DNA from 4 places in the Thermoanaerobacterium sp. PSU-2 genome. Region 4 is predicted to be linked to each of the others. Evidence: riboswitches for the same ligand, from Rfam matches in the RefSeq annotation. Region 4 holds a riboswitch; each other region holds the start of a gene.

Region 1 (5,377 bases), on a different contig from region 4:
TAGCATAAGGAGAATTTTTGTCTTCCATAAAAATTGCATCCTTTAAAGGGTTTAAGTTTGCCTCTAATGCAAAATTAGTGTTTATAATGGCCAAATCCACATCTTGAAGCGTCCTTGGAAGCTGAGGTGCTTCAAGCTCTACAATCTTTAAATGCTTTGGATTATCCACGATGTCTCTCGGGGTTTGTGTAAGGCCATTTGGGTCTTTTAACTTAATTAACCCTTCTTTTTGCAGTAGAAGCAGCGCTCTTCCTTCATTTGTAGCATCGTTTGGAACAGCCACTGTTGCACCGTCTTTTAATTCATCTTTTGACTTGATCTTTTTTGAATATGCCCCCATCGGTTCTACATGCACTTTGACTAATGGCACCAATTTTACATTGTTTTTCTTTTCGAAGTCCTCAAGGTATGGAACGTGTTGGAAGAAATTTGCGTCGATTTGCTTGTCGACAAGTGCAGTATTTGGCGTCACATAGTCGGTAAATTCTTTTATTTCAAGATCTACGCCTTCTTTTGCAAGAATAGGCTTTACTACATTAAGTATTTCTGCATGGGGGTTTGGCGTTGCACCAACGACTATCTTCGTCATTTTAGTAGAGGTATCTGTGTTTGAATTTGCGTTGGATGTAGCGGCTGTGTTGTTGGATTTTGTGCATCCTGATAAGATAAATGCAAATGTCAATATGAGAGTGAGAAATAAAAATGATTTTTTCATTACATACCATCCTTTCATCTTTTATCAACTTTTTTTGCAAGATAGTTTCCTATTCTTTGCACGATTTCTACAAAGATTATTAAGACTATGATTGTGGCAATAAGCACATCTGTCTGAAACCTTTGGTAGCCATATCTTATAGCCAGATCTCCAAGACCACCTCCTCCAATAGCACCTGCCATAGCAGAATACCCTAAAATATTTATCACTGTAAGAGTTATTCCCAATATAAGTGATGGCAATGATTCTGGAATCATGACTTTGAATATTATCTGTGGTATTGAAGCGCCAACAGATATAGATGCTTCAATGACGCCCCAGTCTACTTCTTTAAGAGATGATTCTACAACTCTTGCTACAAATGGGGCTGCAGCAATGGACAGTGGTACAATAGCAGCGGTAGGTCCTATAGTTGTGCCAACAATAAGCCTTGCCAATGGGAAGATTGCGATTATGAGGATTATGAACGGCACTGACCTCATGACATTGATCACAGTACCTAATACCTGATTTAACTTTAGATTTTCCTTTATATGACCTTGGTCGGTTATGACAAGTATTATGCCTAGAGGCAGTCCTATTATTACTGAGAAAAGTGTTGAGAAAAACACCATGTACAAAGATTCCCAAAGAGGTTCTTCCATAAGCTGCCACAAGTTTAACAGATACTGCAATGTGTTAGATGATACCATTTTTAAGCACCTCTATTCTAAGACCATTGTTTTCTAAAAATTTTATAGCATTTTTTATGGAATTCTGTTCACCGCTTATTTTTATTAAGAGATTTCCTATTTGTGAGTTTTGCACTCTTTCGATATTTCCGGAAATGATATTCACTTCAACATCGAAATTCTTTATCATGTGGGATATGACAGGCTGGTTGCTGCTGCTGCCAAAAAACGATAATCTCAAGATTTCCTCATTTGGATTTTCGTCATCAAGCAATATGTCTGGCGGAAGTTCAGCTATCATATCTTTTAAAAATCTCTTAGATGTTTCTGTTGAAGGATTTGAAAAAATGTCTATTACATTTCCTTCCTCGATAATCATTCCGTCTTCCAAAACTGCCACTTTGTCGCACAGATTTCTTATGACAGACATTTCGTGCGTTATTACCACGATTGTAATTCCGTATTGTTTGTTTATGTCCTTTAAAAGATTTAAGATGGATTCTGTCGTAGTAGGATCTAAAGCGGATGTGGCCTCATCAGATAGAATTATGTCTGGATTGTTTGCTAAAGCTCTTGCAATGCCTACCCTCTGTTTTTGCCCACCAGATAGCTGCGAAGGGTATGCGTACTTTTTGTCTTTTAAATCTACTACATCCAGCAATTCATCAACGCGTTTTTTTATGACAGAATCGCTGACTTTCGAGATCTTAAGAGGAAATGCTATGTTCTCATACACTGTAGAGTTCATCAAAAGATTGAAATGCTGAAATATCATGCCAATCTTTTTTCTCATATTTCTCAGTTCTTTTGAATTTAACTTTGTCATTTCTACGCCGTTTATAAGTATGCTGCCAGATGTAGGTTTTTCCAACATGTTGATGCATCTTATCAATGATGATTTCCCGGCACCGCTTAGACCCATTATGCCGTAAATTTCACCATCACGTATAGTTAAGTTGATGTCTTTTAAAGCTATTACCTCTTTTCCGTTTGTGTTGTAAACTTTGCTTAAGTTTTTTATTTCGATCAAATCATTTCACCTTCTTTTCACAAATGTAGTTTAAAAAAGCAATAAAAAAAACCTCCAATGAAAGAGGTTTCGTCCTCTCTCATCTCTCAGCAATCGCTGCAGGAATTGGCACCATTGCACATACGTGCCGGTTGCCGGGTTTCATCGGGCCAGTCCCTCCACCTCTCTAGATAAGAGAATAATTTCGTTTTTAGTTGTTAAAATGATTATATAGGATGGATGTTGAAAAGTCAAGCAAAATTTTCATGCGACAATATTAAATTTTTGTCATAATAAATCTGACAGTGTATTCACAAGTTTGTGTTGATTTAATCAATAAATTGATTATAATTAAGATGAAAGATAAGTTAACTTATTAATAATTTGTCATAGACGAAAGGACAAATATCTATGAAAGAGTTAAGTAGGCGCCAATTAGAAATCTTCAAAAAGGTTCTTTCAAAAGAAATTTCCAGTTTGGACGATATCGTCGTTTTGTACAAGTTAAGCAAAAGGACTGTTTACAGAGAAATAAATGCAATAAATGAATATATAAAAGAATACAATTTGAAGCTTAAAAATGACGATGGAGTACTAGTTTTAGAAGGAACTGATAATGATATCGAAAAATTCAAATTCGATGTAATAGGTTATAGGCCAAGCATTGACGCTGATAAAAGGCGAAAGTTGATACTATCTGAGCTTTTGCAGATGAAAGAACCTGTAAAACTTGAGTACTTCGCTAAAGAATACAATGTGACTACGGCAACAATAAGCTATGACATTAAAGAGATCGATAAGTGGCTAAACAAGCAAAATGTTACAATTGTAACTAAGCCTGGTGTTGGCATATACGTAAAAGGCGATGAAAGCAATATAAGAAGGGCCATAATAAATTTTCTGTATGACAATGTGGAGACAAAAGACCTAATTGAGTTTTTAAATAAAGGGTACAATAATATAAACAAGCTTAGTGAAGACATAAATGATAGATTACTCAGGCTTATAGACTACGATACGGTTTTAAAGATAGAGAAGGCTATACAAAAATTGGAGAAATCCCTTGATTACGAATTAGCAGAAAGCTCCTACATGGGGCTTACGGTACATCTGGCATTGGCGCTAAAAAGAATAAAAGAAGGCGAAAAGATAAAAATAGGTAATGAAAGCCTCTATGAGCTTAGGAAGTCAGATGAGTATAAGTTTGCAGAAATGCTTGCCAGGTTTCTGGAGGAAGAATTCGATATTTCTATTCCAGAAGATGAAATCGGATATATAACGATTCATCTACAAGGAGCAAGGTATAGGGCAAATACCGAAGACGTAAATGACGAGTTGTTAAATGAAATACTGCATGAGATGGTCAGCGTTGCAGAAGATGAATTTGGCACTGATCTTAAAGGCGATACGATGCTTTTAAGCGGTTTAAAGACGCACTTAAGGCCTACTATCTTTAGACTTCGCATGGGTCTTGCGATTAGAAATCCGCTTATAAATGACATAAAAGAACGGTACAGCGGCTTATTTGAAAAATGTATATCTATTGCAAATGTGATTAAAGACAAGCTTAATGTTGATGTGCCTGATGATGAAATTGGCTATATTGCGATGCATTTTGGCGCATCTATAGCAAGAAAAAGCGATATGATGAAAAGGCACAATATTTTAGTCGTGTGTGCCAGCGGCATAGGGACATCGAGGATGCTTCTATCTAAGCTTCAGATGTTTCCACAATTGAATATTGTAGATACAGTTTCCAGCTTGAGAGTTAAAGACTTTAAAGATAGAGATGATATTGACTTGATAGTGTCTACAATTCCGCTGGACATAAAGGACAAAGAGACAATAATAGTCAATCCGCTGCTTTTAGATGAAGACGTAAAAAAACTGAAAGACGCTTTAAACACAGATTTTATAATGGACTTCTCGGAGAAAAAAGTCATAGGCGACAGGTACAAAGAATTGGAACACATTGCGTGGTATGGCAAAAGGATAATTGAGCTATGCGATTTCCTTAAGCTTAAAGATGTCTATGGCAAAAACTCAAAAGACATCATAGATTTTCTCTTAGAAGATTTTGCTGGTAATGATGGAATCAATAATGAGAAGATAAAGCAGATAGAGGATAAGCTTTTGGGAAGAGAAAGCCTTGGGAAGATAATACTTCCAGGGAAAGGGTTTGTAATCTACCACTGTACAGCATCTGATTTGGTGGAGCCAATCCTCGTCTTTGGAAAAGTGAAAAGCCATGTCAAGATGAAAAATTTGATTAACGAGTATGAAATCATAAAGACAGCTTTTCTAATGGTTGCACCGGATGACGACAAGATGTGGATAGAGATACTTGGCGATTTAAGTGTTTCATTTATTGAAAGCAAAGACTTGGTAAAAAATCTCAATGAGATTAACAAAATTGATGAGGCGAAGGAATTTGTGAAGAAGGCCTTGATGGATAAGTATTACGATGAAATAAAGAGAAATCTTGTAGGTGATTAAAATGTTTAGTATTTCGGTAAAGCAACGAAAAATTTTCTATACGATGCTGTCCTTGGTGTGGATTGCAACTGCTGTGTATTCTATGATAAATGATACATTTGCACATGGCTTAGAGATTCTTTTGTTTGGTGCATTTTTCATTGCGGGAATTGCCCTTATACAAGCGTACATGATAAGGATGCTTAAATTGTATGACAAAAATTTAAAAAATGAAATAAAAAAGAAAAACAAAAAAAGGAGGTAATTTACTATGGCTATACATGGTGTTATATTGTGCAGTTGGGGTGCTACATCAAGTGCATTAGCAAAAAAAGTGACTGATGAAGCAAAAAAGCAAGGTTTAGATGTGACAGTAGATGCGGGAGGCACAGGTGAATTCAAGAAAAAAGCTGAAGAATACGATGTTGCTCTTTTGGAGCCGCAGGTAAGGCATTTAAAGAAGGAAGTTGAGACGATAGCTGAAAAGTTTGGCATTCCTGTTGACAT
Region 2 (5,377 bases), on a different contig from region 4:
GCAGTGTTGTTTTCAGCTACAAAATACGGTATATAATATACACCGTGAGAACCATCTTCAAATGTCTCAAACTTCACTTTTTCGCTTTGTGCCAAAAGAACCAATGAATCGTAAACTTCTTCTTCTGATACTTCAAGAAGCCTTGCTGTTTCTTTAAGCAAAAGTTCAAGTGGCACATACGTATGACCATTTGATGCATATTGTATCAAAACATACTTTGTGCCAGATGAAATCCTATAGCTGGAATGCAAGTCAACGCCCATTGCTCGAGCTATCTTATCAGCCGTCCTAAAGCCAATCCCAAAAATTTCATCCGATAATCTGTACGGATTTTGCTTTATGAGTTCTATAGAATCATCGCCGTATTGCCTGTATATCTTAATTGCATTCGTAGTGGAGATGCCATAACCTTGTAAAAAAACCATCACGTCCCTCAATGTCTTCTGCTGCTCATAAGATTCTGATATCATCTTTACTCTTTCTTCGCCTATTCCAGGTATATCCAACAACTTTTCCGGATGAGATTCTATGATGTTTAGAGAATCGACGCCGAATTTTGAGACGATTTTTTTCGCCATGACAGGACCTATACCTCTTATGAGTCCAGATGACAAGAATCTCTCCATCCCATACAATGTCGACGGCGCTATCGTCTCGTACTTTGAGACCTTCACCTGTTCCCCATAGTCAGGATGTACCATCCACTCGCCTTCAACTTTAAGCGTCTCACCTATCCCAACAAAAGGCATATATCCTACTACTGTAATAGTATCCTTTTTCGAATTAAGTTCTAACACAGCGTACCCATTTTGTTCGTTTTTAAAAATTATTTCCTCAACAGTACCTATTATTTCAACCATAGTTATCCCTACTTTTTTATTTTCTATCTACAATTGTATATTATTTTCATAGATATTTGAAGCGCGCATCATATTTTTTCAATTTTGTACTTTATCTTCACGATTTCTTCATACAAAAGAGCTATGTCTGCTTTCGTTGCTGGTAGATTATACATAGAGCTGTTACTTTCAAAGTTTAATGGACTTAAATTAGCAAAAAAAGTCTTTATCATGGCAGCATCTCTCAAGTGCTTCTCGATCGTAATCTTCTTTTGATATACTTTTATCTTAGCGTCACCAACATTTACAATGCAATACGTAGAATGCTCCTCTATCTCTTTTATCTTCTCATAGCATACATATCCGTAAGATACATCCTTTGCCACCTTTGGAATTCTAACTTTTAATTGCACAAGCGTAAAGTTAGAAGCTATAGGAATTGGAAAAGTATTTTTAATGCCAAGGCTTTTGGCGTACTTTTCTTTTATGGCACTTAAATCTACAGCATACTTTTTCAAAGTCCTCTTTAGACAACTTTTGACACTGGATTTTATACGCAATACATTGCCATTTAAGTCTATTAATTCCGTCCCATCTCCGTAATCATCAAGATAGCAAGGCAATATGGCAATGTAGACATCAGGTATATCAAAATCCTTCATCTCCATTACTCCTTTACGAACTTATGTTTGTACTTATTATATAAAATAACAACTTCAAAGTCAATATATGGATATGTGTTTAAAAATTTTCCGAATTTTTTTTTTTTTTTTTTTTGAATTTTATTACAATGTATGAAATTATTGACTGGTGCAAAAAATTATAATATAATATTAATTGTCGAAAAAAGGGGAAAAATGAGATGAATTATGATGAAGAAAAACTGATGTCGCATCTTCTGATGTCGCTAAAAAACTACCATTACGAGACGTACAAGCACAGCATAAGAGTCGCAAAGTTATCATACAATGTAGCAAACATGATGCGGCTTAATATAAAGGAAAAAATAACGATATACAAGGGTGCATTGCTGCACGATATAGGCAAAGTGATGATTCCGATTAGTATTCTTGCAAAACCAGATAAACTTACAGAATTGGAATACGACGTCATGAAATTGCATCCCAAATACGGCGCCGATATACTGGAAGCCTTAACACCACTTGCATATTTGACATCTACTGTGCTATATCATCATGAAAGGCTTGATGGGACAGGCTATCCTTATGGTTTAAAAATCATTCCGTTTGGCGCACAGATTGTAGCAGTGTGTGATTCTTTCGACGCAATGACAAACGATAGACAGTATAGAAAAGCTAAAAATGCTATTGAAGCAATACAAGATTTGAAAGAGTGCGATGCAAAGTACAACCAAATGCTTGTTTCAGCATTAGAAAATTTGGTTAAAACAAAGACACAAATTCTCGAAAAAGAAAATAGAGAAAGCAATGGAATCGCCATCTAATTTATGCTATAATAAAAGTAGCGGAGCGTACAATTTTTATAAAAATCGCGGCTATAAATATAAATATACAAGCCGCAAAGCCCGGAGGAAACTCCGGGCTTTAAAATTATTATTTATTGAAAGCAAGTTTTTTCAGTATCTCAACTCTGTCAGTTCTCTCCCATGTAAGGTCAAGATCTGTACGTCCAAAATGTCCATATGCTGCAACTTGTCTATAAATAGGCCTTCTTAAATCAAGATCTCTTATGATAGCAGCAGGTCTCAAATCAAATACTTTTTTAACTATTTCTGATATCTCTTCATCAGATATTTTCCCACTGCCAAAAGTATCTACATTGACTTCTAATGGTGTAGCTACGCCTATAGCGTACGCCAATTGAACTTCACACCTTTCAGCAAGCCCAGCAGCTACGATGTTTTTCGCTACATACCTTGCAGCGTACGCAGCAGATCTGTCTACTTTCGATGGATCTTTGCCAGAAAAAGCACCGCCGCCATGTCTTGCATATCCACCATAAGTGTCGACTATTATCTTCCTTCCTGTAAGACCACTGTCTCCTTGCGGTCCGCCAACTACGAATCTTCCTGTCGGATTTACATATATCTTCGTATCATCATCAATAAGCTCTGGTGGAACGATAGGTTTTATTACATACTCTTTTACATCATTTTCAATCTTATCATGATCCACATCTGGTGAATGCTGTGTAGATACGACGATTGAATCAACTCTCTTTGGCACGTCATCAACGTACTCAATCGTCACCTGTGTCTTGCCATCAGGTCTTAGGTAATCTAAAGTGCCATTTTTCCTTACCTCTGCTAATCTGCGAGCAAGCCTATGTGCTAATGATATTGGAAGAGGCATAAGCTCAGGCGTCTCTGTACATGCGTATCCAAACATCATGCCTTGGTCTCCAGCGCCTTGTTCTTCCAGCTCATCGTAGGAGATGCCTTTTTTAACTTCTAGAGCCTTATCAACTCCCAATGCTATATCTGGAGACTGTTCATCTATTGATGTAAGCACAGAGCATGTATCTGCATCAAAGCCGTATTTTGCACGAGTGTATCCTATTTCCTCTATGACTTTTCTTGCGATTTTAGGTATGTCAACGTAACACTTTGTGGATATTTCTCCCATCACCAATACCATACCTGTTGTAACAGCAGTCTCGCAGGCTATCCTCGCATATGGATCATTTTTTAAGATCTCATCTACAATAGCATCAGATATCTGATCGCAAATTTTATCTGGATGTCCTTCAGTAACTGATTCTGAAGTAAAATACTTTTTCATCTGTATCCTCCTTTTTTAAATCACATAAAAGACCTAAAACAAAATAAAACCTCTCCAAAAGAAGAGGCACATCCACCCTCATCTTTCAGAAGTAAACTTCTGCGAGAATTAGCACCTTGTCGTAAGACAGGTTGCCGGGCTTCACAGGGCTCTTCCCTCCACCTCTCTTGATAAGAGTTTCACTTATTTAACTTAAAATATAATATCACAGTACAACTAATAAGTCAATTAGAAAGTGAAAAAGTGCTTGACGACTGTCAAGCACTTTAAAGTTAATATATGATAATGAAGGGGTTTTATGCCTTTTAGAAAACAACAAACTTATCTCTTGGAGCTCCACAAACTGGACATTTTTCTGGAGCCGTATCAATTGCCGTATATCCGCAAACAGGACAAATGTACACTTTAGAAATAGCTATGTCTTCATTTTTAAGTGCCGCTGCTTTTGCATCTGTATACATCTTAGCATGTAACTTTTCAGCTTCAAGAGCATAGTTGAAGCTTTTATCTGCAGATTTCTCCTCCTGCAAATCTGCTACGGCTTTATATGCTGGATACATTTCTTCTACTTCAAATGTCTCACCTGCTATAGCCTTGTCAAGGTTTGATACTGTGTCTTTTACTTCTCCCAATGTCTTATAGTGATTTGTAGCATGGACTAATTCGGCATAAGATATGGCTCTAAAAAGCTTTGCTATGTTTGGCTTACCCTCCTTTTCAGCCACATCAGCAAAAATTTGATACCTCATGTGAGCCTGGCTTTCACCTGCGTATGCATCGCTTAGATTTTTTGTCGTCATTTCTCTCATTTAAAAATCTCCTCCTTTTTTAATCTAATACTTTGTCCCCTGGTTTCCAACCTACAGGACAAGCATGACCTGTTTGAAGTGCATTAAGCACTCTCAATATTTCATCGACATTTCTGCCGATTACTGGCTCATGTACAACTTCGTAATCAACAATTCCCTCAGGGTTAATGATGAATGCAGCTCTTAATGCTATGCCAGCATCTTCAATAAGTATTCCATACTGCTTCGTGACTTCTTTGTTGTAATCAGATAAAAGCGGAAAATCAACACCACCGAGGCTATCTATCCATGCCTTGTGTGAATAAACGCTATCTGTGTTGATACCTAATAGCTCAGCATTGAGCTTGTCAAACTCAGGTTTCATCCTGTTAAACTCAGGTATTTCTGTCGAACATACTGACGAAAAGTCAAGTGGATAAAAGAAAAGCACTACCCATTTACCTTTATAATCGCTTAAGGATATTTGACCTTTTGTGCTGTCTAACTTAAATTCAGGAGCTTTCTTACCTACCAACGACATATGTACACACCTCTCATCTATTCTTCTTAGTCAATCATACATTGGATAAGCTATTAATATTTTATTTCTATTAATAACTATTTTCCCTTCACAAGTATTATTATACATCAATTATTTTTTATGTCAATAGGATTTGGGAAATTTTTTATCGATGTCTTTAAAAATCATTATGATAAGGAAATCTTGAAAGGCAAAATAAAAAAAGGCCCTTTAGCCTTGTATTCATGGTGGAGGGAGATGGATTCGAACCATCGAAGGCACCAGCCAACAGATTTACAGTCTGCCCCCTTTAGCCACTTGGGTATCCCTCCATGATTATTTTATTTTAATGAGAAAAAATATTCACAAATAGAAATGGTGGTCGCAATAGGGCTCGAACCTATGACCCCCTGCTTGTAAGGCAGGTGCTCTCCCAGCTGAGCTATACGACCAATAATGGTCGGGGTG
Region 3 (5,377 bases), on a different contig from region 4:
TGCATACGATGCATCTATAGTCTTCAAAAAGCCGGACATCAAAGAAAATTTAAGTATGCAGTATGCTATTGTAAGAAATGCTCTTTACAGGAAAGGAAAATCAGTTGAAATTTTAGTCAACTATGAGCCAAGGCTTCACTATTTTTCAGAGTGGTGGAAACAGCTTTTTGGTGAAAGTGAAGGAAAAGATCACAAAGGAATATATCCTGCTTCAGTTGATTTTTCTACAGATTTGCACTCAATGGGACAATTCATTCAAGATGGCAGCAGGATAATGTTTGAGACTGTCATAAATGTTGAAAGACCACTTAAAGAAATAACTATAAATGAAGATAAAGATAACATTGACGGGCTTAATTTCTTGACAGGCAAGACAGTTGATTTCGTAAACAAGAAAGCTTTTGAAGGTACGGTGCTTGCTCACAATGACGGCGGAGTGCCTAACCTGATTGTGAATGTGCCTGAGATATCGGCTTACAATTTTGGATACCTTGTATACTTCTTTGAGATGGCTTGTGGCATAAGCGGTTATTTAAATGGCGTTAATCCGTTTGATCAACCAGGCGTTGAAGCGTACAAGAAAAACATGTTTGCACTTTTAGGCAAACCAGGTTATGAAAAAGAGAAAGAGGAATTGGAAAAGAGGCTAAAGAGATAGTTATGAAAGATATGCCGATTGGCATATCTTTTTTTGTCAGAATGATTTCATGTATAATATAATATGTGATAATTGTTTTTGGATGGTGATGAAATGGAAGTTGGCATATCGACGGCTTGTTTTTATCCTGTCTATCTTACAGAGGAAACGATTCCTATAATAGCTAAAATGGGCATAAAGAGTGTGGAAGTTTTTTTGGAATCTTACAGCGAATATGATGAAGATTATTGCAAAGCTATGAGGGATGATTTAGATAGATACGGCATTGAAGTTAATTCAATACATGCTATAGGCACTCAGTTTGAACCGCAGCTTTTTTCAGCAACTGAAAGGCAAAGGAACGATGCCTCAAAGATGCTTATTAAAGTCTTGAAAGCAGCAGAGATACTTAAGGCAAAAATATACGTTTTTCACGGACCTGCTGTTAAAAAAGATACGACGCCTAATATTGATTTTGACAAGATTGCGAAATATGTGGATTATATAGCTGATACATCAGGAGAATATGGGGTTAAATTTTCTTGGGAAAATGTCTATTGGTGTTGGTTTGCATATCCAGAATTTGCTACATTCATAAGACAGTCTGTGAAAAGCAGAAATGTTTATTTTACATTGGATATAAAGCAGGCGATGAAAAGCAAGAAAGATCCATTTGAATACTTAAAATCAATGGGAGATAAACTCGTTAATGTCCATTTATGCGATTACGATGATTGCGGCAATCTGTACCTTCCAGGCAGAGGGAGCTTTGACTTTGCAAAGCTTAATAGAGAGTTAAAAAAATTAGATTACAATGGCTCTATCATAATGGAAGTCTACAGAAACAACTATAAGGATATTGATGATTTAAAAGAAGGCATTGAATACCTAAAAAGCATCTTTGAAAATAAAGATAAGGGGGACTAAACCCTTATCTTTAAGCTTTTCCTGGCACCATCTGCTTTATTTCGCTTGAATCTAAGGCGATGCCATAGCCATACGCCTGCGTAGAGAAATTCAGTTCAGCTTGTTGCAATGGTATGCCTTTGATAGTGACATTTTTAAGCTCACCTGTGCCTACACCTCTTTTAGCACATTGAAACAAGTAGTTGACGCCTTGAGGCATAAGTCCAAACATTCTGGCACCTACTGTATCTGTTGCTACAGGATCTGTTCCTGCTATTATCATGTTTGCATTGATAGGCTTTCCTTCTGATGGCCCTGTGCCTATCATCGCTTCTTGACCGCTTAATATCGTAAGATCTATAGATATTTTTTCAGCCATAGCCCTTATGAAATTGTGAAGGTCATCGTGTATGCCTAAATTTTTTTTGGGAAATCCATGTATTTCTGCGGGAGGCCAGCTTAAAGCTATGTTTTTTATTCCAAGCGATACTGTAGCTTCTTCGTGCATTTTCATTTGAGTGAATGAAATTAGTACATCCATTTTTTCATAAAGTTCATTTACTTTTGTTGATTTTAAAAGACAGTCGTCCAGCAGCAATTCTACGTAAGGACCGTAATTTAGATCTACAAATTCTACGCCTTCTTCTGAAATGACTTTATCAAATCCATTGTCAGATAAAACTTTAGGCGTAGGATCTCCACCAGAGCCGGCGGCAATCACAATCCTGCCAGGATTTTTAGACTTTACGTATCTTATAAGGGCTCTCAATGTATCTGGTCCTACTATCGTACCGCTTTGAGGAGGCTTGCTTTTAACGAAATTTGGCGTTATTACAACGGTATTACCCGTTTCGATTAGATTTTGCAAAGGTAATAAGTTTAAAGCGGTATTTAAGTTTTGTATCTCATCAGGGCCAGATGCTATTGCTACTACTGGTTCTACAATTTTTCTGTACCTCATAAAATCACCTCATATATATGATTTGCATTTTATGAAAAATTAAAATATCTAAGCAAAAAGCCTAAGTAATTTTAACATTTCAACAAATATTTCATTGACAATTGTACCAGAGGACGGTATCATATAATTTAATAAATTAATATAGTAAACTCTTATCAAGAGTAGCGGAGGGACTGGCCCTATGAAGCTCGGCAACCGGATATCACGGTGCCAATTCCAGCAGCATATCGCTGAAAGATGGGAGCAAAAATATCTCTTCTTTTGGCGAAGAGTTTTTTTATTTTAAGGAGGGGTCGTTTTGCGAAATTCTGAAAATTTGTGCCAGAAACTTAAAAATAAGCAATTTGTCATAACCGTGGAGATATCGACGCCAAAAGGAGCTGATATTTCGAATTCTATTGAAGAAGCGAAAAAATTATATGGAATAGCAGATGCATTAAATATAACTGATTGTCCTATGGCAAATATGAGAATGAGCCCTATTGCATTGGCACATCTTTTGCAAAATCATCTAAATATAGAAACCATATTTCACTTAACGTGTAGGGACAGAAATCTTATTGGCCTTCAAGCAGAGCTTTTGGGTGCGTATGCTCTTGGAGTCAGAAATATCCTTGCCCTTACAGGAGACGATCCAAAACGAGGTGATGTGCCACAGGCAACAGGCGTGTACGACGTAGATTCTGTAGGTCTTGTGAAGATAGCAAAGTCGCTAAATGATGGCTTTGACTACAGCGGAAATAAGTTGGAATCATCTACAAATTTTTGCATAGGGACAACAGCAAATCCAAATGATTTAAGACCTGAATCAATAGAAAAATTAAGGACGAAAATAGAATGTGGAGCATCTTTCATACAGACTCAGCCTGTCTACGATGATGAGATTTTATACAGATTTCTTGATGCCGTAGAGCAATTTGATATTCCGGTTTTAGTAGGGGTGCTACCCCTTAAAAGCTATAAGATGGCTGTTAACTTGAACGAAAAGGTGCCTGGCATCGAGATACCTGAAAAAATAATAGACAGGTTGAAAAACGGTGAAAAAGGTGAAGGGACAAAAATTGCAATAGAGTTTATAAACAAGATAAAAAATAAAGTGGGTGGTGTTCATATCATGCCACTTGGCAAGACAGATATAGTTGTTGACATTGTAAATGGCGTAAAGAACATGAGACAAAATGATATAGAAGAAGTATTGTAGTCATCATAAGGAGATGTTGCAATTGGATATTTTTAAGAATTTAAAGAATAGCATAATCGTCTTTGACGGAGCAATGGGCACTATGCTTCAGAAAAAAGGACTTAAAACAGGAGAATGCCCTGAATATTACAATCTCTTACATCCGGATATTGTGTACGAAATCCACAAGTCGTATATTGATGCAGGGGCAGATGTTATTGAGACAAATACATTTGGCGCCAATAGGATAAAATTAAAATCTTACAATCTTTCAGATAAATTGCCTGAAATAGTCAAAAGCGCAGTACAGATAGCCAGAAAAGCTGCTGGTGATAAAGCCGTTGCTCTTTCTATAGGGCCTATTGGCGAACTGATGGAACCTTTTGGCAAGCTGACATTTGACGAGGCTTATAGTGCCTTTGCAGAGGTTGCTGTAGAAGGGGAAAAAGCCGGTGCTGATTTGGCACTTATTGAGACTATGTCAGATATATTAGAAGCGAAGGCGGCTATTCTTGCTGTAAAGGAGAATACTAATTTAAAGGTAATTTGTACCATGACGTTTCAAGAAGATGGAAGGACGCTTATGGGGACAGACCCTGTTACAGCAGTAGTAAGTCTTCAAGGGCTTGGCCTTGATGCCATAGGTGTCAATTGCTCTACGGGACCTGACATGATGGCAGACATAGTGAAGAAGATGGCTGAAGTTTCAAGGATACCAATTTTGGCGCAGCCAAATGCAGGAATGCCTCATTTAGAGGATGGATTGACTCTTTACGACATTACGAAAGAGAAATTTGCCGTCGAGTCAAAAAAGCTTTTAGAATGCGGGGCATCTATTGTTGGTGGTTGTTGTGGGACGACTCCAGAATTTATTAAGCTTTTGAAAGCTGAGATACATGATACAGAGAAAAAAACTGCCGTGAAAGAATACACAGCAGTTTCATCAAATACAAAGACTGTTTTCATAGGCAGCGATTATCCTGTGTGTGTAATCGGCGAAAGGATAAATCCTACAGGAAAGAAGAAATTGAGTGCAGCTATCAAAGAAGGCAATTATAATCTGATCTACGATGAAGCTGTATCGCAGGAAAAACTTGGCGCAAGCGTACTTGACGTGAATATCGGTGTGCCTGGCATAAACGAAGAGGAATTGATGCCTAAAATCGTTTCGCAGGTACAGAACATCGTCAATGTGCCATTGCAGATAGATAGTAGCAATGTAAAGGCGATTGAAAAAGCGGTAAGGATAGTCAGAGGTAAGCCTATTATAAATTCTGTCAGTGCAAAAGAGAAAAGTTTACAAGAAGTATTGCCTATTGTCAAAAAATACGGCACAAGTGTTATAGGACTTACAATAAGTGATGACGGTCTTCCTAAAAATGCAGATGAAAGGCTTAGAAACGCTGAGAAGATTGTAAAAGCCGCTTTAGAGTATGGAATACCAAAAGAAGATATAATAATTGACTGTATCGCACTTACAGTGTCATCTGAGCAGACAGCAGCAATAGAAACATTAAAAGCCATCAATCTTGTTAAGTCTAAGCTTGGAGTAAGTACGGTCATAGGACTTAGCAACGTATCTTATGGATTGCCTGAGCGGCAACTTATAAATACTGCATTTCTTGCGATGGCGATATCATACGGCTTAGATGCTGTTATAGTCAATCCAAATGATAAGATAACAATGGATATA
Region 4 (5,377 bases):
GTTATAGATAGTGCTGCTGAATACGGGAAGATAATCGAAATAAATGCAAGCCCTTATAGATTGGACATTGATTGGAGATACATAAAATATGCAAAAGAAAAAGGTGTAAAATTTGCAATTTGTCCAGATGCGCATAGGATAGAAGGGCTTGATGATGTAAAATATGGCATTGGCATTGCTCGTAAAGGTTGGCTTGAAGCGAAAGATGTGATTAATACGTATGATTTTGATGAGCTAAATAAAATTTTTAATAAATCTTAAATTAATTCCCCTCTTTATTACAGGAGGGGGTTAATTTTTAGTTTGAGAAGTTCATGTTTTTCTTGAAGAAATTTTGTAAAAAAGCAATTTTTTATTGACATTTTAGAAGAAGAATGATATTTTAATTATAACCAAGTATTCATATCGGAATACTATAAATTAGGAGGTGCTATATGAACTATATAGAATATTTTGACAGTATAGCGGGAGAATGGGATGAGATTAGAAAAAAATACTTCGATGATGATATTCGAAACATTGCAATAGAAAGATCTAACATAAAAAATAAAGGCGGTTTAATTGTTGCAGATATTGGTACAGGGTCAGGATTTATGGCTTTGGAATTATCAAAATATGCAAGAGAAGTTGTTGGGATCGACGTTTCAGATGAAATGCTTAAATATGCAAAACAAACTGCTGAGAATGCTGGTATTAATAACATAATTTTTTTAAAAGGAAGTATGGAGCAAATACCAATAATTGATGATTCTATCGATGTAGTTTTTTCAAACATGGTATTACATCATGTAGAAAATCCGTTTAAAGGCATCATGGAAATACACAGGATTTTAAAGCCAGGCGGAATGCTGATCTTAACAGATGTTATGAAGCACAGTAGTGAGTGGGCAAGATTCGAAATGTACGACAGATGGCTTGGATTTAATTTAGAAGATATAGAAAAAAGGCTTATTCATAGTAACTTTAAAGAAATACTTGTAAAAGAAACAGGACTTTATGCAACTGCAGTGTCATCTAAAGGAGAGATAGCAAAAACAGGAATATTTATAGCAAAAGGAATTAAAGAATAAGGAGGATTTAGGATGAGAAAGGAGACAAAATTAATTCATGGTGGTATATTTGGTGATGAAAAAACAGGTGCAGTATCAACACCTATATACCAAACATCGACGTTTAAACAGGATGCCGTAGGAAAAGATAGAGGTTATGAATATTCAAGAACAGGCAATCCAACACGAGAATCATTAGAAAAGCTTATTAATGATCTAGAGGGTGGAAAGGGTGGTTTTGCCTTTGCATCTGGCATGGCAGCAATATCGACAGTTTTGATGCTTTTTAATGCTGGTGACGAGGTAATAGTTTCAAATAATGTTTATGGAGGAACATTCAGGGTACTTGAGAAAGTTTTTAAAAGGCTTGGCATAGTTTCAAAATTTGTAGACACGTCTTTAAAAGATAATGTTGTAAATAGTATAACAAAAAATACAAAGGCAATATTTTATGAAACACCTACAAATCCTCTTATGACAATTACAAATATCAGAGAAATTTCAAGAATAGCTAAAGAATATAACATACTTTCGATAGTTGATAATACTTTTATGACACCATATTTCCAAAGACCCATTGAATTGGGTGCAGACATAGTTGTTCATAGTGCAACAAAATACCTTGGAGGCCATAGCGATGTTGTAGCAGGCCTTGTGGTTGTTAATAGTGAAGAATTAGCTCATAAAATTCATTTTCTGCAAAATGCAGTTGGTGGCATTTTAGGGCCGCAGGATTCTTACCTTGTGATTAGGGGAATAAAAACACTTAGCGTTAGAATGGAAAGGCATGAGAAAAACGCCAAAGAAATTGCAAATTGGCTTTTGGAACAACCTGAAGTTGAAAAAGTTTGTTATCCTGGTTTACATACACATCCAGGATACGATATTGCAAAAGAGCAGATGGATGGCTTTGGAGGCGTGATTTCATTTGAGTTAAAAAACAAAGATACGGCATTAAAATTATTAAACAATGTAAAACTTATTACACTCGCAGAAAGTCTCGGGGGATATGAAAGCCTAATTTCATATCCAGCAAAAATGACACATGCGTCTATACCAGAGGAACAAAGATTGAAGCTCGGCATAACCGATAAGTTAGTAAGATTATCAGTTGGACTTGAGAATTATCTGGATTTAATTGAGGATTTAAAAAATGCAATAAGGAGTTGAAATCATGAAATATGCAGAGGGAATCAGTGATTTAATTGGCAAGACACCACTTCTAAAAATAACTCATTTTGATATACCTCCGTATGTAAATATCTTTGCCAAGCTAGAAAACATGAACCCTGGTGGTTCTGTAAAAGATAGAACGTGCTATTACATGATAAAAGATGCTGAAGATAAGGGATTAATAAAAAAAGGTTCTACTATAATAGAGCCTACTGCAGGGAATACGGGCATTGGCCTTGCACTCGCAGCATTGAATAAAGGTTATAAAGTCATATTTGTTGTACCAACTAAATTTTCAGTAGAGAAACAGATATTAATGAAAGCTTTAGGTGCTGAAATAGTAAATACGCCTAAAGAGCTTGGAATGAAAGGAGCGATGGATAAAGCATATGAATTAGCAAAGGATATTAAGGACTCATATATTCCAAACCAGTTTAAAAATATGGCAAATGTAAAGGCTCATTATGAAACAACAGGACAAGAGATATATGATGCTTTGGATGGAAAAGTAGATGTGTTTATTGCTGGAGCAGGTACTGGTGGAACGTTCACAGGTGTAGTTAGGTATTTAAAAGAGAAAAATCCTAAAGTAAAAGGCGTGCTTGCTGATCCTGTTGGTTCAATAATTGGTGGAGGAGATTTAGTAAAGTGCTACAAAATAGAGGGCATAGGTAATGATTTTATACCTGATACTATGGATGTAAGCTTAATAGATGATGTCGAAAAGGTAACTGATGATGAAGCCTTTTATTATGTTAAGGAACTTGCAAAAAGAGAAGGATTATTTGTAGGATCATCGTCGGGCGCTGCCTTTGCTGCGGCTATAAAACAGGCTAATAAGCAAAAGGAATCAAAAAATATAGTTGTAGTATTTCCTGATAGATCTGATAGGTATTTTAGTGAAAATTTATATAGATTTTAAATTTCAATCTGAGAAATGTCCAAGAAATCCTATTGACATTAATGATTTAAAGTGTTAATATAAATAAAAATAAAATAGAATATGAAACCTCTTATCAAGAGTGGTGGAGGGACTGGCCCGATGAAACCCGGCAACCGGCATATATAATGCGTCTGGTGCCAAATCCTGCAGGGAAACCTGAGAGATGAGAGGAGCGGCGCAAACTTAGCCCTCTTCTACATCGAAGAGGGCTTTTAATATTCTAAAAATAAGAAAAGAGGTGAATTATAAGAATAACATTTTAAATTCCTTAAACTAAAACTGTGAAGAGGAGAGATTTAGATGAGTGAAGAAAGAAAGTTAAAATTTGACACATTGCAGGTACATGCGGGGCAAGAACCAGATCCAACTACAGGTGCAGTGGCAGTGCCAATTTATCAAACATCGTCATATATATTTAAAGATACTGAACATGCCGCTTCTTTATTTAGCCTTAAAGAACCAGGTAATATTTATACAAGAATCATGAATCCCACCAATGATGTATTTGAAAAGAGAATAGCAGCCTTAGAAGGTGGTGTTGGTGCTGTTGCGACAGCATCAGGCTCTGCTGCTATAACATACTCGATTTTAAATATAGCAGGTGCAGGTGATGAAATAGTATCTGCCAGCACATTATACGGAGGAACATACAATCTTTTCGCTTTAACATTGCCTAAACTTGGCATTAAAACGACATTTGTAGATCCAGATGATCCAGAAAATTTCAGAAAAGCAATAACAGACAGAACAAAGGCATTGTATATAGAGACAATAGGAAATCCCGGGATAAATATACCTGATTTCGAGGCTATAGCAAAAATAGCGCATGAGAATAAAATACCGCTAATTGTAGACAACACATTTGCAACACCATATCTCTTCCGCCCGTTTGAATACGGGGCAGATATAGTAGTACATTCAGCGACAAAATTTATAGGAGGACACGGAACATCAATAGGCGGAGTAATAGTAGATTCAGGAAAATTTGATTGGGCAGGAAGTGGAAGGTTCCATGAATTTGTAGAGCCAGATCCAAGCTATCATGGAATTAAATATGTTGAATCATTTGGACCGGCCGCATATATTACAAAATTAAGGGTACAGCTTTTAAGAGACACTGGTGCATCTTTAAGCCCCTTCAATGCATTTTTATTTTTACAAGGACTAGAGACTTTGTCATTAAGAGTTCAAAGACATGTAGAAAATGCACAAAAGGTAGCAGAATTCTTAGCAAGCAATCCAAATGTGACGTGGGTAAACTATCCTGGGCTTAAAGAAAATAAATACCATGAGCTTGCAAAGAAATACCTGCCGAAGGGTGCAGGAGCGATATTGACATTTGGAATAAAAGGTGGAATAAATGCTGGAATCAAATTCATAAACAGCCTTGAATTATTCTCATTGCTGGCTAATGTTGGTGACGCAAAGTCTTTGGTAATTCATCCAGCAAGCACGACACATTCGCAATTAAGCGAAGAAGAATTGTCATTAGCAGGTGTAACCCCTGACCAAATAAGACTTTCAATAGGCATAGAAGACATCGACGACATATTGTATGACCTTGACCAAGCACTTAAAAAAGCAGCAGAATAATTATTATAGAGCTCTCTTCACAATAGAAGAGGGCTTTTGTTATTTTTAAAATAATTTACTATATATTTGTTTAATATAATATATATGACAATAATATTTAAATTAATAATAGAAACACATAAATATACATATTCCGATTGACTTTTGTGTAATTAAATGATATCATATAAACATACCCGGTATAGGTATAACGTATCAAAGGAGGTGTGGAAAATGGCTAAGGATCCAGTGTGTGGAATGGATGTTAAAGAGGATAATGCTGCAGCTAAAACAACATTCAATGGAAAGGAATATTTTTTCTGTTCGAAAAGTTGTAAAGCAGAATTTGAAAAGAATCCAGAAAAATATGTAAAAAATGAAAGTAATGAAGGACATCATGGTGGGCACAGTCACCATGGTTGCTGTTAATTTGCTCTGAAGTACATGATATACTAAAATGCATTATAGGGTTTGAACTATCATTCTCTAATTTATTTAGAGATTTGATATTTTTCAGACCCTTTTTATTTGGCATGATTTTTGCACTATAAATTTCTAGATGGTACTAAGGTTTTATTATAGTGTATCTTTTTCTTGAATTAATTTTAGACCTTATATATTTTTTATTATATCGTGCGTT

The links. A riboswitch is a leader RNA that binds a small molecule or an ion and turns the genes downstream of it on or off. The one in region 4 is predicted to bind S-adenosylmethionine.
Region 1: another riboswitch for S-adenosylmethionine. It lies ahead of BVF91_RS00740 (methionine ABC transporter ATP-binding protein); the one in region 4 lies ahead of BVF91_RS04180 (homocysteine synthase).
Region 2: another riboswitch for S-adenosylmethionine. It lies ahead of metK (methionine adenosyltransferase); the one in region 4 lies ahead of BVF91_RS04180 (homocysteine synthase).
Region 3: another riboswitch for S-adenosylmethionine. It lies ahead of BVF91_RS07790 (methylenetetrahydrofolate reductase); the one in region 4 lies ahead of BVF91_RS04180 (homocysteine synthase).

Annotation. Positions count from the first base shown of each region.
Region 1 is NZ_MSQD01000001.1:124,130-129,506, reverse strand. Features, by position in the region: gene BVF91_RS00750 (MetQ/NlpA family ABC transporter substrate-binding protein) at 1-715, opposite strand, end outside; gene BVF91_RS00745 (methionine ABC transporter permease) at 730-1,407, opposite strand; gene BVF91_RS00740 (methionine ABC transporter ATP-binding protein) at 1,394-2,416, opposite strand; SAM riboswitch class I at 2,493-2,593, opposite strand; gene BVF91_RS00735 (BglG family transcription antiterminator) at 2,807-4,891, shown strand; gene BVF91_RS00730 (hypothetical protein) at 4,893-5,135, shown strand; gene BVF91_RS00725 (PTS sugar transporter subunit IIB) at 5,142-5,377, shown strand, end outside.
Region 2 is NZ_MSQD01000001.1:230,987-236,363, forward strand. Features, by position in the region: gene recD2 (SF1B family DNA helicase RecD2) at 1-860, opposite strand, end outside; gene BVF91_RS01305 (hypothetical protein) at 929-1,501, opposite strand; gene BVF91_RS01310 (HD-GYP domain-containing protein) at 1,702-2,304, shown strand; gene metK (methionine adenosyltransferase) at 2,414-3,601, opposite strand; SAM riboswitch class I at 3,677-3,778, opposite strand; gene BVF91_RS01320 (rubrerythrin family protein) at 3,907-4,410, opposite strand; gene BVF91_RS01325 (peroxiredoxin) at 4,430-4,930, opposite strand; tRNA gene BVF91_RS01330 (tRNA-Tyr) at 5,156-5,241, opposite strand; tRNA gene BVF91_RS01335 (tRNA-Val) at 5,286-5,361, opposite strand; tRNA gene BVF91_RS01340 (tRNA-Pro) at 5,367-5,377, opposite strand, start outside.
Region 3 is NZ_MSQD01000008.1:53,846-59,222, reverse strand. Features, by position in the region: gene BVF91_RS07805 (glucose-6-phosphate isomerase) at 1-658, shown strand, start outside; gene BVF91_RS07800 (sugar phosphate isomerase/epimerase family protein) at 752-1,564, shown strand; gene BVF91_RS07795 (DUF362 domain-containing protein) at 1,575-2,504, opposite strand; SAM riboswitch class I at 2,654-2,748, shown strand; gene BVF91_RS07790 (methylenetetrahydrofolate reductase) at 2,803-3,705, shown strand; gene BVF91_RS07785 (homocysteine S-methyltransferase family protein) at 3,719-5,377, shown strand, end outside.
Region 4 is NZ_MSQD01000004.1:4,532-9,908, reverse strand. Features, by position in the region: partial or broken gene polX (DNA polymerase/3'-5' exonuclease PolX) at 1-261, shown strand, start outside; gene BVF91_RS04195 (class I SAM-dependent methyltransferase) at 435-1,070, shown strand; gene BVF91_RS04190 (bifunctional cystathionine gamma-lyase/homocysteine desulfhydrase) at 1,083-2,219, shown strand; gene cysK (cysteine synthase A) at 2,224-3,144, shown strand; SAM riboswitch class I at 3,233-3,335, shown strand; gene BVF91_RS04180 (homocysteine synthase) at 3,466-4,758, shown strand; gene BVF91_RS04175 (YHS domain-containing protein) at 4,972-5,166, shown strand.